4 regions of the Flocculibacter collagenilyticus genome follow, and region 1 is predicted to be linked to each of the others. Evidence: predicted binding sites of a transcription regulator. Region 1 holds the regulator's gene; each other region holds the start of a gene.
The links. Region 1 encodes ArgR, which controls arginine synthesis, uptake and breakdown. Its sites were predicted from a motif close to ANTGAATANNTATTCANT; they were not measured.
Positions count from the first base shown of each region.

Region 2: a site for ArgR is predicted at 1,715-1,732, ahead of HUU81_RS15510 (aspartate aminotransferase family protein). Genes of this name have one in related genera too.
Region 3: a site for ArgR is predicted at 1,632-1,649, ahead of gltB (glutamate synthase large subunit). Genes of this name have one in related genera too.
Region 4: a site for ArgR is predicted at 1,517-1,534, ahead of HUU81_RS04180 (OadG family transporter subunit). Genes of this name have one in related genera too.

Region 1 is NZ_CP059888.1:557,864-561,080, forward strand. Features, by position in the region: gene HUU81_RS02460 (ABC transporter ATP-binding protein) at 1-15, shown strand, start outside; gene HUU81_RS02465 (Dyp-type peroxidase) at 292-1,251, shown strand; gene argR (transcriptional regulator ArgR) at 1,323-1,790, opposite strand; gene HUU81_RS02475 (trypsin-like serine protease) at 2,048-3,217, opposite strand, start outside.
Region 2 is NZ_CP059888.1:3,486,372-3,489,588, reverse strand. Features, by position in the region: gene HUU81_RS15525 (tetratricopeptide repeat protein) at 1-651, shown strand, start outside; gene HUU81_RS15520 (hypothetical protein) at 746-1,174, opposite strand; gene HUU81_RS15515 (hypothetical protein) at 1,245-1,508, opposite strand; gene HUU81_RS15510 (aspartate aminotransferase family protein) at 1,990-3,195, shown strand.
Region 3 is NZ_CP059888.1:3,068,404-3,071,620, reverse strand. Features, by position in the region: gene gltB (glutamate synthase large subunit) at 1-1,527, opposite strand, end outside; gene HUU81_RS13615 (cyanophycinase) at 2,083-3,217, shown strand, end outside.
Region 4 is NZ_CP059888.1:941,131-944,347, reverse strand. Features, by position in the region: gene oadA (sodium-extruding oxaloacetate decarboxylase subunit alpha) at 1-1,027, opposite strand, end outside; gene HUU81_RS04180 (OadG family transporter subunit) at 1,043-1,309, opposite strand; gene HUU81_RS04175 (hypothetical protein) at 1,568-2,059, opposite strand; gene HUU81_RS04170 (hypothetical protein) at 2,067-2,297, opposite strand; tRNA gene HUU81_RS04165 (tRNA-Arg) at 2,692-2,768, opposite strand; tRNA gene HUU81_RS04160 (tRNA-Arg) at 2,883-2,959, opposite strand; tRNA gene HUU81_RS04155 (tRNA-Ser) at 2,975-3,067, opposite strand.

The DNA.
Region 1 (3,217 bases):
TTTTTTACTAGATAAAATCCGCACAATAAATCACGCTGACAATACGTTTTTGCGGTTCGGACAAGCTTACTTGCTATTAAACGTTATCGTAAAGCTTCGGCAAATTTTCTCTAAGCTATTATAATTATTTAAAAAAGGTTCAGGTAGAAGAACGAAGTGCTTTGTTACCGCATTTTTGATGCTAAAATAACAGCACTGATCGTATTGATTTTGCTACTTATTTTAAACCAACTATTTAGGTTTGAAAGAAGTCAGTAATATTCGGCTATATACCAACAAGGAAATTCAATAATGGCACAAGAGCAGTTTGGCATTTGCGCTGAAGCAAACTTACATGGTTTGTTTTTGATGTTTAATGCCCATGATGGCCGTGAAGCATATATTCGAGAGTCTTTAGCTAAGTTAACGTCAATATTTGACGAAATATCAGAACAATTCTCTGAGTCTATGGTTTCAACGGTTATTGCAATTGGTGCTAATTATTGGAATGAGTTATACCCTGCTGTTCGTCCTAAATTACTGAGATCTTTTCCTGCTATTGAGCATGGCGATATAACCATGCCCGCTGTACCTTACGACTTAATGATACAAATTCGCTCGGATCGGGCTGATGTTAACCACCTTGCAGGCTTAAGAGTGTGTGCATTACTCAGTAATGCAGTTGAGTTGGTTGAACAAATACGTGGCTTTAGGTATTTAGACGGTAGAGATTTAACAGGCTTTGTTAATGGTACAGGTAATCCCAAAGGAAGGCGGAAGCGTGAAGTTGCATTAGTGAGCAAAGAACAAGATCCAGAGTTTGAAAATGGCTCTTATCTGCATGTTCAGCGTTACCGACATCAACTGACAAAGTGGGAATCACTTGATGTCTCTGCTCAAGAGGAAGTGATTGGTCGCAGTAAAATTGATAACCAAGAAATGAATACAGCCACAAAACCTATCTACTCGCATACGAGTCGAGTGAATATGCTAGACGAGCATGGGCAAAAAATGGAGATACTTAGACAAAGCATGCCTTATGGTCATATGAAAGTACAGGGGCTGTTTTTTATTTCGTGCTGCCATACGCCCGAGCATTTTGAGTTGATGCTAAACAGCATGGTTTGTACAAGTGCACACAACAAGAATGCTGATCAAGTTGATAATTTACTGGAATATACGCAGGCTGAAACAGGCGCAGCCTTTTTTGCTCCATCCGTGAATTTTATAGAAAGCTATAGCGCAACCTACGGTAATGAATCTTTAGAATAATTGGTTGTGCTTACGTTATTGGTAAGCACGATACTTGATGAAGGTTTAGAGTATAGAGAGTGAGTTACAGATTAGACGTTTTCGAATAAATCTCTCACGCGCTCAAGCGTTTCATCAATCTGTGAAATATTGCTTGGGGCAATAAAAATGGTATCGTCACCTGCGATAGTACCCAATACGCCTTCGGCTTTACTTAATGAATCTAATAAACGCGCGATTAATTGCGCAGCACCTGGACTAGTGCGAATAATGATCATAGATTCATTGTGGATGATATCTAGAACTAATTGACGTAACGGACTTTTTGCCGTTGGCACTCCCAGCTCTGCAGGTAAGCAGTACACCATATCTTGTTTTGCATTACGCGTACGTACCGCACCATACTTACTTAACATACGCGACACTTTTGATTGGCTTACATTGTCAAAGCCTTGCGCTTTTAGTGCGTCAACTATTTCACCTTGTGAGCCAAATTTTTCTTCTTTTAACAACGCTTTAAAAGACTTAACGAGTGCTTCTTGTTTCGCTTGACTTGACATATATATTTACCTCACTGAATTAATCATGCAATTTTACACAATCTATCGGTTTATACTAGTGTCTCTTGATGTTACTAGGTACACCGTACTGGAGTAAATGCCATTAATTTTGAATTGTGATGAGTGGCGAGAGAAATGTAAAAGTATGGTATGAGATGAAAAGTTTTGAGCTTAATAGAGTCAGGTTAACTGAATGCAACCTGACCCTACAGTGAGAAAATTTAATCCCGTTCAATTTAATTGGGAAAATTATCTAACTATTTTGCTGCTTTTCTAATAATCAGTATGCTGTAAAAAAATAGTAACGTTATCCAAGCCATGCTACCGCCACTACTACTAGTGCGAGATTCAGTAGTGGTATTTGTTTGGTTTTGAGTATAGTTAACGTTGCGTAAATAAGCTCTGTCTTCTCCTTCAGAGGTTCTAGGGTCTTTCTTATACACCCACTTAATAATATTAGAGTCTTCAGTTAGAGAAACTTTATATTCAGTGAAATCAACTTCACCGGAAATAAACTCTATTTGCTGATTATTAACTTCCAGATAAAGAGCGTCAAAAGGTAAAGTAGGATCGTCAGTGTTCTCTTCCGAGGACACGCTCCAATCAAATGTTAATGTTCCTTTACCTTTCACTACCGCCATTAAAATACTTGATTCGAAGTGATTGATCTCTCCACTGCGTAGCCCAGTTTCAGCTGGATTACTTTCCCATTTTTCATCTCCGCCTGAATAAAAAGTAATTGCTTGTCCGCTGGCTCCTGCATCGCTTTTTAAATTATTTGACGCGCTGAGTGATTCAGCTCTAATTTTACTTTGGCTAGTTGCAATGTTGGGGTTATTTGATTTGATAACCACATTCGCTTCGTGGCGCCCTGACATGGTTGAGGAGAATGCCACTTCAATATCGCACGACTCGTCAATACCAAGTTGTTGGCAGCTATTTCCGTTTACTGAAAATGCATTACTACCTTCAATTTCATAGCTAATATTTACAGACTCCCCAGAGTGATTATCAACAGTGAGTGTTGTTTTATGCTGAGTTGTAATAGGGACATCTTTAAAATTATAAGCTTGTGATATAGCTACACCATTTGTGATAGCTTCTATCCAGTCGGTGTAGGCGCCTATGAGTGTGTACTTACCTAAGTAGCCTTGATAAGCACAGCCCATACCACCGCTAACGATGCCTAACTGTCTTACGCCATCATTGGTTTGTGCAATTAGAGGGCCGCCACTATCACCTTGGCATGCGTCATGGCCACCAGTTAAACGTCCAGCACATATCTCTTTGTCAGAAACATATACGTCATCAATGGTATATACAGTGCCGTCATCGCTATCACGTGTCAGCGATTCAGCAGTAATCTCACGGCATTGTTCTGCGTTGAAAAGTGATACATCAACATGATGGAGTATGTCTGGAAAGTT
Region 2 (3,217 bases), 1.0 Mb from region 1:
TATTCACTGCAACAACCCTTGCAAGTGACAAACGTGCTCGAGAAAATGGTAAAGCTTTATAATAAGCCTGAGTACTGGACGCAATTGGCCGCTATGTACGGTGAAACTGAGCAACCTAAAAAACAGTTGGCGGTTATGGAAGCGGCTTATCAGCAAGGCTTTGTGACAAAGGCTACGGATATAAAAAGTTTGGCTCAGCTTTATTTTTACTCAGGCGCACCAGCAAAGGCAGCAAAGGTGTTAACTTATGCTATTGACAGCTTGGCAGTGCAACCAGACTTAAAAACATTACAGTTTTTAGCACAAGCTTGGTCATCGGCAAAAGAACATGAAAAAGCCTTGCCAGTATTACAACAAGCGGCAATATTGTCTGATGCGGGCAATATTGAACAGCGCATGGGCGAGATATATTTTGAAATGGACGATTACCATCACGCTATCAAAATGATTAATCAGGCGTTAGCAAAAGGCAAGCTAGATAATCCAGGTAATGCATACTTGGTATTGGGGATGGCGCATTTTAACTTAGGTCATTACGACAATGCGATTGCGCAGTTTGAAGATGCAAAAGATGAGCAAGAGGTTGCGTCGTCTGCGGTCCAGTGGCTTCAGTATACATTGAAAGAAAAGGCAAGGACTGCACAGCTTTAATGCTGTGCAGAATAGGAAAGGCTGTGAATTAAAAGAAACCTCTTGAAAGTAACAATTCTATCTTCGGTCGGTAGTGTTTAGTACCAAGTTTAAGTTATTGCTTTTCAATGTTTATCATGTTTTCTATGTCTAGTCGTCTGTCATCTTTCCATTTAGCAAGCTGTTGAACAAAAACTTTCTCGTATATTTTTTCAGCTTCATTCAATGCTACTAATTTTTGTGGGAGTAACTGGTCGTCTTGACTATATTCTACCCTCAACATTTTCTTATTAAGAAAGTTAAATACATAAGCCTCATCTTGAACTCTATTTAAGCAATGCTCCTCCGAGAAGTTTTTTAAATCACAAAACTGAATACCTCGCTTGGATATTGTGGTATTCAGTTTGAGAAGCTCATCATACAAGTAGCCTTTATCATTGGGCACATGGCTTAACAAAATATTATCATCTAAAACTTTAACTGCAGCGTGGATGTTCGTACTAATGGCACTTATAAATAATAACATTATTACTTTTATCTTCATGTTAAATATCCTTTTTAAATAGTGAATATTCACCTTTACGTTAACAGATGTTGTTTTTATTCTAAGGTGTTTATTTTTCTTTGTAGGCCATCAAAATCGCTTTCAGAAATAATGTTGTGAAGATACAGATAATGATTCCGATAATAATGCCAATAAAATTTAACGCACCAATTGCTTCAGCACCTTTATATTGCATATAAAAATAATCAAAAATTAGAATGAGTACAACGGGTGATGTGATCATTATTAATAACCGTAAAAGAGGATTTTTGGTTGTGCACTCCATCAAAAATAGAGTGGCAGCAGAAATGATAAATAGCACAAAGTAAACCATACTTATATTCCTTAAAATCGTCCCTTAAAAGCATCCAAATTAACGCTATTTTTTTCATTATTTTTTCTATTATTAGCTGAAACGATGTTTTTTGTACAATTTTTGACAGATAAACATTCATTGCGGTTAAAGTTTGAGCGGTTTTGGGTTTGGTGATGTATTAAAAGGGCTTCTGAAGTGTTTTATGAATCAATAATTAGAAAGTGATTGCGTATTCATTCACTAGTTATGCAAGTTTACCCGAAAAGCACGCCATTTAAGGTCTGATATTGATTTTATAGAGACTTTTTATGCTTTTTCTGGAATAATAACGCACAATTTTTGGCTCTATATGAGTAATTAGTTGGTCAATAATAAATACTAACTAAGGTGATTTTTCTTACCAGTTGAAACTGAAAGTTTTGTAAGAAAGGTTTGCACATACTCGGACGCATGCGTGCCAGCATGCAACTTATGATGAGGAACAATTATGTCTGAACAAATTAATGCAACACGCGAGTTATTTGATGAAGTAATGGTACCAAACTACGCTCCTTCAAGCGTGGTGCCAGTACGTGGCGTTGGCTCACGTGTGTGGGATCAAGAAAATCGTGAATTCATCGACTTTGCTGGTGGCATTGCAGTTAACTGTTTAGGGCATTGTCATCCTAACCTTGTAGCTGCGTTAAAAGAGCAAGGTGAAAAGTTATGGCACCTTAGTAACGTAATGACTAACGAACCTGCATTACGTTTAGCAAAAAAATTAACCGATGCAACGTTTGCAGAGCGTGTTTACTTTGCAAACTCTGGCGCAGAGTCAAACGAAGCTGCACTTAAATTAGCGCGTCGTTGGGCGATTGATAATCACGGCGAAGAGAAAAACGAAATTATTGCTTTCTCTAAAGGTTTCCACGGCCGTACTTTCTTTACTGTAACGGTAGGCGGTCAGCCAGCTTACTCTGATGGTTTTGGTCCTAAGCCAGGCGCAGTAGATCATGCTGAATACAACGACTTAGCATCGTTAGAAGCGCTAATGTCTGATAAAACTTGTGCGGTAATGCTTGAGCCACTACAAGGTGAAGGCGGTATTATCTCGCCAACTCAAGAATTTATTGAAGGTGTACGTGCATTATGTGACAAGCATAACGCGTTGATGATCTTTGACGAAGTTCAAACTGGCGTAGGTCGTACTGGTGATTTATACGCATACATGGGCCTAGGTGTAACACCAGATATCTTAACATCTGCTAAGGCGTTAGGTGGCGGTTTTCCAATTGGTGCAATGTTAACAACAGCTGAAATTGCGAAGCACTTAAAACCAGGTACTCATGGTAGTACTTACGGCGGTAACCCACTAGCGTGTGCGGTTGCTGAAGCTGCACTTGATACTGTGAACACTCCTGTAGTTTTAGATGGCGTGAAGCAGCGCGAACAAATGTTCCGCGAAGGCTTAAATGCAATTAATGAAAAATACAATGTATTTGCAGAAGTTCGCGGCAAAGGTTTATTAATTGGTGCAGTATTAAACGATACTTACAAAGGTCGTGCTCGTGACTTTTTAGTTGCTTCTGCAAACAATGGCTTAATGGCATTAGTAGCTGGTGCAGACGTAGTAAGATTTACACCTTCTTTAGTTATTCCTGAAGAAGATATTAAAGAAGGGTTAGCGCGCTTTGAAAAAGCGGTAGCCGACGTAGTAAACGGTTAATTTCATTACCCGAATATCATTG
Region 3 (3,217 bases), 1.5 Mb from region 1:
TTGGCGGAAATAGTCGTAGATTGTGCGGTGTTTTCTAGATAAAACAGCCATGGGCGTATCGTCTCCCATCGAACCTACCGCTTCTTGGCCATCTTTTGCTAAAACACGAATCACTTGGTCGATTTCTTCGTAACTATAATTAAATAGCTTGTGATAGCAGTCCATTTGTTCATCAGTATATAAACGCTGACCGAGCAACTCAGCGTCAACCTGTTCGAACGGAGTTAAACGCTGAATATTACTTTCTAACCACTCTTTATATGGGTGACGTGTTTTTAAATCTTCGTCAATTTCGTCAGAGTGATAAATTTTACCTGTGTAAGTATCTATTGCGAGCATTTCACCAGGCCCCACACGGCCTTTTTCTACCACTTCGTCAGGCGCATAGTCCCAAATACCGACCTCAGACGCGAGAGTCATTAAGCCATCGGACGTAATAACATACCGAGCTGGACGTAAGCCATTACGGTCAAGGTTACAAGCAACGTGACGGCCATTTGTCATCACAATGCCTGCTGGGCCGTCCCATGGCTCCATATGCATTGAATTAAATTCATAAAACGCTCGCAGTTCATCATCCATATTGGCGTTATTTTGCCAAGCTGGTGGTACTAATAAACGCATAGCACGGAATAAGTCCATTCCTCCGGCTAAGAACACTTCAAGCATATTATCTAAAGAAGAGGAATCTGAACCTGAGCTGGCAACAAACGGCGCTGCTTGTTGTAAATCTGGAATTAAGGGAGAGTTGAATTTATATTCTCGTGCTTTTGCCCACTGGCGATTACCGTTAATAGTATTTATTTCACCATTGTGAGCCAAGAAACGAAAGGGCTGGGCTAACCGCCATTGTGGCGTGGTATTTGTTGAGAAGCGCTGATGGAAGATGCAAATAGCTGATTGTAGTCGAATATCAGCAAGGTCTTGATAAAAGTGCGGTAAGTCAGCTGGCATCACCAGCCCTTTATAAACAGTGACTAGGCAAGATAAGCAGCTAATGTAGAAGTCTTGGTCCTCTTTAATTCGCTTTTCAATTCGTCGTCGAGCCATATAAAGACGACGCTCCAAATCTTTTTTGCGCCACCCCGGTTGGGCATTGACAAATATTTGAACAATTTGAGGCAGTTGTTTTTTCGCTATTGGTCCTAAAACTTCTATGTTTACGGGAACCGTTCGCCACCCAACAATAGATAAGGTTTCTTGATTAAGCTCTTGTTCGATAATTTGTTTGGCGGCATTGGCTTTATCTTCATCTTGAGAAAGAAAGATGGTACCAACGCCGTACTTTTTACCTAATCGCCAATTGTTCTCTTCAGCGATAGTACGAAAGAAAGAGTCGGGCTTTTGCATGAGCAAACCACAACCATCACCTGTTTTTCCGTCTGCGGATATACCACCACGATGTTGCATGCGGTCTAGTGAGCTAATTGCGGTGCGTATTATTTTATGGCTGGCTTCACCTTCAATATGGGTGATTAACCCAAATCCACAGTTGTCTTTAACTTTATCATTATTATGAAGGCGCATTATGTTCTCCCACAGCCCGAATTATTCACCAAAAATTAAGCAGAAGCATTTGAGCATCTAATTTCAACTTAACCACATGTACACCTAAGTATTGGAGTGTATGTGTTGAATAAAAATTCAGTATTTATGAATTTGTCGTCTTTTTGAACATACGCTTGCTAAGAATTAAAAGCAATTACAAATAGAGTTTAAACTCTAATCTAAGGCTGGATTCTGCCACTAAAAGGGCATGTATACGATTTACAGAGTAGACAAATACCTTGAATATACAAAGGATAGACGTGTATGCGATGTATTTTTATGTATGAATATTCATTTTATGAATATTTAGTATTTCTTAATAGTTGAAAGCTGAATTGAAAAAGTCGAGAGGGAAAAACAGAAAAGTGATTTTTGTAACTACAAGAAAAGTATTAGAAATAAAAAAAACTATTAATTAATGCACATTTTTTAGTAGTCGTATTTGGCAAAAATGTCAATACAAGGTAAGCTAGCGCGTCTTAGTAGTTTCTAAATATAAGTTTGAGTTCAGACCTTTCGTCGAAAATGATTAGTATGTCTAAAAATTTAATAAAAATAACATTAGCTTCAGTTTTCCTTTCATTATTTTCAGCTCAATTATCAGCAATGAGTGTTGGCGATTATTTTAAAGAGCAACAGAAAAAGAAAAAGTCTGCAAAAGCCAAAAAAGAAAAAGTGGTTGAAATTCCACAATACTCTCTCATGATGATTGGCGGTGGATTAAAAGCTTGTTCGTCAATGTCTCCAAGAAATTGTACACGCACTGATGACGACATTTTTGACAAGGCCAAAACTACGCAGTTATTTGCTATGAGCGAAAGTAAAGTTAAGCGTATTAACGATACTGAATTTTGGTCTCCGTCTCGTTCTGATATTCAGCAACAAACACACCGAGTGTTAGATTATTTACTGGCGCGTTTAGGCACAGAAACACTCACAAGAAAAGAGTTTGAAAAGTCCTGGAAAGAGTCTGAACTTGAAATTGATGGCGTATGGGTGTCAGGTAAAGATGCATTCTACGCTTTATCAAAACGAGAGCTAGCTTACGTGTTAGATAACTTAGAAGTAGAAGTTAAAGTTGGCGATAAAAAGAAAGAACGCGCACAAGAAAGAGTGAGTATTGAACATAGTAAAGATTCAATCAGCACAGCTATTTATCGAGAATTTGTTGATCTTGCAAGTAAGGTGGCTGGCGGCAAAAAACCTAAAGTACTCGTTGTAACCGCGGGTGAGCGAGATAGCTTCGCAGCTGCAGATTTATACGTGAATACCTTTGCATCAGCTGGAGCAGAAACGCTTTGGTTGCCTATTGATCCAGCATACCAAGTGGCTAAAAATAGTGAAACATGTGAAAAATTAGCAACTTATCGAGCTAATATCCAAGGCGCATGGAACCGTGATGCAGTTTATCCTTACTGGTCTGAAAAGCAGACTCAATTTTGTAAAAAACCTCGCTTAACCATTGCAGAAATTAAAAGTGCAGACGCTATTTTTATTGGTGGTGATGATCAAACCTTAATCTTTAAAGCATTTAAATCGAGTCAAGGCTATGACACTGAAGAGCTTAAACTGATAAAAGAACTGGTAGAAAAAGGAAGCTTAATTGTTGGTGCATCCAATGCCGGTACAGCTGCACTAAGTGGAGGTCAGTTTATGGCTTCAACAACAC
Region 4 (3,217 bases), 380 kb from region 1:
GTGAAGTAGGTGTAACAAGTGGAATGAAGCCCAAGTCTTGGCGCACTTTTGGAATTTCTAATAACACTTCGTCTAAACGATCTGCTGCGTTTTGTTCTTTGAGCTGATTCTCCATATTGGTTAGCATGCCACCCGGCACCTGAGCCAATAAAATTCGTGCATCAACCCCTTTTAAACTGCCTTCAAATTGAGCATATTTTTTTCTAACTTCACGAAAGTATGCTGCAACCTCTTCCATTAAACTTAAATTCAATCCGGTATCGCGCTCAGTACCTTCAACCATGGCAACAACAGTTTCTGATGCAGTATGTCCATAAGTCATACTCATAGAAGAAATTGAAGTATCTAGCATATCAATACCTGCATCTATGGCTTTTTGATACGTAGCAGTGCTTAAGCCTGTGGTAGCATGGCACTGCATGGTAATAGGTATATCAATCGTTTCTTTTAAGCGAGTTATTAACTCTTCACAGTCATACGGCTTTAATAATCCAGCCATATCTTTAATGCAGAATGAATGGCACCCCATGTCTTCTATTTGTTTTGCCATATCCAGCCACGTATCTATGGTGTGAACTGGGCTAACCGTGTAAGACATAGTTCCTTGAGCATGTGCACCTGTATCAAGCGTGGCTTTCACCGCAGTTTGCAAATTACGAATATCATTCATTGCATCAAAAATTCGAAATACGTCTACCCCGCTCTCATGCGCCTTATGCACAAATGCCTCAACAACATCATCGGCATAATGTCGATAGCCTAATAGGTTTTGCCCTCGCAATAGCATTTGCTGACGTGTATTTGGCATCGCTTTTTTAAATGCTCTAATACGCTCCCACGGATCTTCACCTAAGTAACGAATGGCAGCATCAAACGTTGCCCCACCCCACGACTCCAGCGACCAATAGCCAATTTGATCTAACTTATCAGCAATCGGCAACATATCTTCTAAGCGAAAACGAGTCGCCAAAAGTGATTGGTGGCCATCTCGCAATACCAAATCTGTTAACAGTAACTTTTTAGTCATAAGGACACCTTATTATTAATTATTTTTATCCTGACGATATTGATGTACGGCCGCTGTAATGGCGGAAACTATTTCGGGAGTAACGACTGAGGTTTCATTAGATTTAATGGTAGGGGTTAATGGCGTAAGTGGTGTACTAACCACGCTGGAAGAAAGTGACAAGGAAAGCCTATGCAATAGTTTTATTGCAAATACCAACATACCCAAAAAGATAAAGACCACTACCATACCCATCAGCATGATATTGGCAGCTTCAAAAAATAATGCACTGACCTGTGCCATTTTTACCCCCTAGTGCTAAAGCTTTAGACTCCAAACATCGTTAATACACGTTTTAGAGTATTTACTCTTGCATAGAAAAATTAATAAGTTAAGAGCACAACTGTTTGTTTTGATTATGTTGAATATAGCAGGAGAAAATAGAAGCGTAATATTTGAGGGTAGAATTATTGAATTTTTATTACTTTGGTATTAACCGCCTCACTATTGCTTGAATAATAAGGCAGTTAATGGCTAGGTAATTTTAAGATCGCTTATTAACTAATGTATACCCAATACCTCAGCTGAGCGTATCGGATCGAATGGTTTAGTTAGCACATGAATTTTCGAGAGCTTTTCTCGTGTTGCCTTATCGATTTTATTAAACTCTATTTCATCTTCTAACAACAGCTTAAAGCTATTAATAATCAATTTGTTACTATTAATAGCCGCTACCTCGTACGCCTCATCCAACGAAGAAAGAACAGCTGATGCAACTAGAAGCTCCTTTACCGCTTCGCTTGAGCACTCAGTTGTTGACTTAATAAAATAATACGACAGTGCCGTTATTTTATCTTCTTTTGATAGCGACACTGACTTAAAGGTATCGGCAGGCAATACTATGGCTGATTCTCTGCATTTACTCTCAACCTGTTCTAGCGCTATCAATTTTTTATTGAAGTTGTTCGAAGCCTGCGTGACTATGGCTTTATCATCATTAGCGCTAACTGAAAAGGCTAAGTGTAAAATAAGCCCAAAAAGTATATATTTCATATTATCCTCAGTTTAATTTACAGCCATAATGAATAGCTTTCCAAAACTGCTTTTCTTTACTGTCTTGTATTTTTAAAGCCATTCTTCCTGAAATATCCCATACTCTCTTTCTTGCGATAGATGGAGCTTCCATCATGGCTGAAGTAAATGTGCGAAAATCATTTGAATAAACAGAAAAAGTTGACTTGATAGCGCCATTTCCTACAAACAAATTTGCTACCATGCCTACCGCAGACATTTTGACTAAATAGGGTGATAAGTCTTAGATATCTCGTATATCTTTAACGGCTTGTTTACTACGAGATGATTACTCTAAATTACTTATATCTGGACACTCCATTATTTCCCCTTGATTATTTCCTTATAAAGTTGCGTCATAATAATCAGAGCAACACTCCAAATCAACAAAAAAACACATTTAAGCAACATTAATTACACAACTAGGAATTGCTTGAATAATAGTGCTGAAATGAAAATTGTTTGAGGGGATGATTACATTCAGCTCAAATAGAAAAGATCAGCTGAAGTAAATAATGAAAATAGAACGAGACTAATAACACTTTTGTATGAATATTGAGGTTTAATCTAAATATGGGATTGATATACGCGAAAGCTTTATAAGTTAGTGAAATTGGCCCGCTCGGAAGGATTCGAACCTTCGACCGCCTGGTTCGTAGCCAGGTACTCTATCCAGCTGAGCTACGAGCGGGCTGTAATGTTTGAAATATACTTATAAAGTATATCTCTAATTTCACTAATCATCCTGATTAAATCATTGTGAACACAATGAGGATTTTATTAATATTACAGTCTTAATAAAAACTGGCCCGCTCGGAAGGATTCGAACCTTCGACCGCCTGGTTCGTAGCCAGGTACTCTATCCAGCTGAGCTACGAGCGGGCAACACAAGAAACATGGCGGAGAGGGAGGGATTCGAACCCTCGATAGGGCTACAAACCCTATACTCCCTTAGCAGGGGAGCGCCTTCGGCCACTCGGCCACCTCTCCGTTCTGTTGTGGGCGTGTATACTAATGGATAATGAAAATATGTCAACGCCTTTTTTATAAGTTTTTTCTATTTGGCGAGCTTTTAATCAAATTAGCTATTAAACGTTCAAAAATCATTGGTAGTTGATAACTTTCTACCAATTATCACCT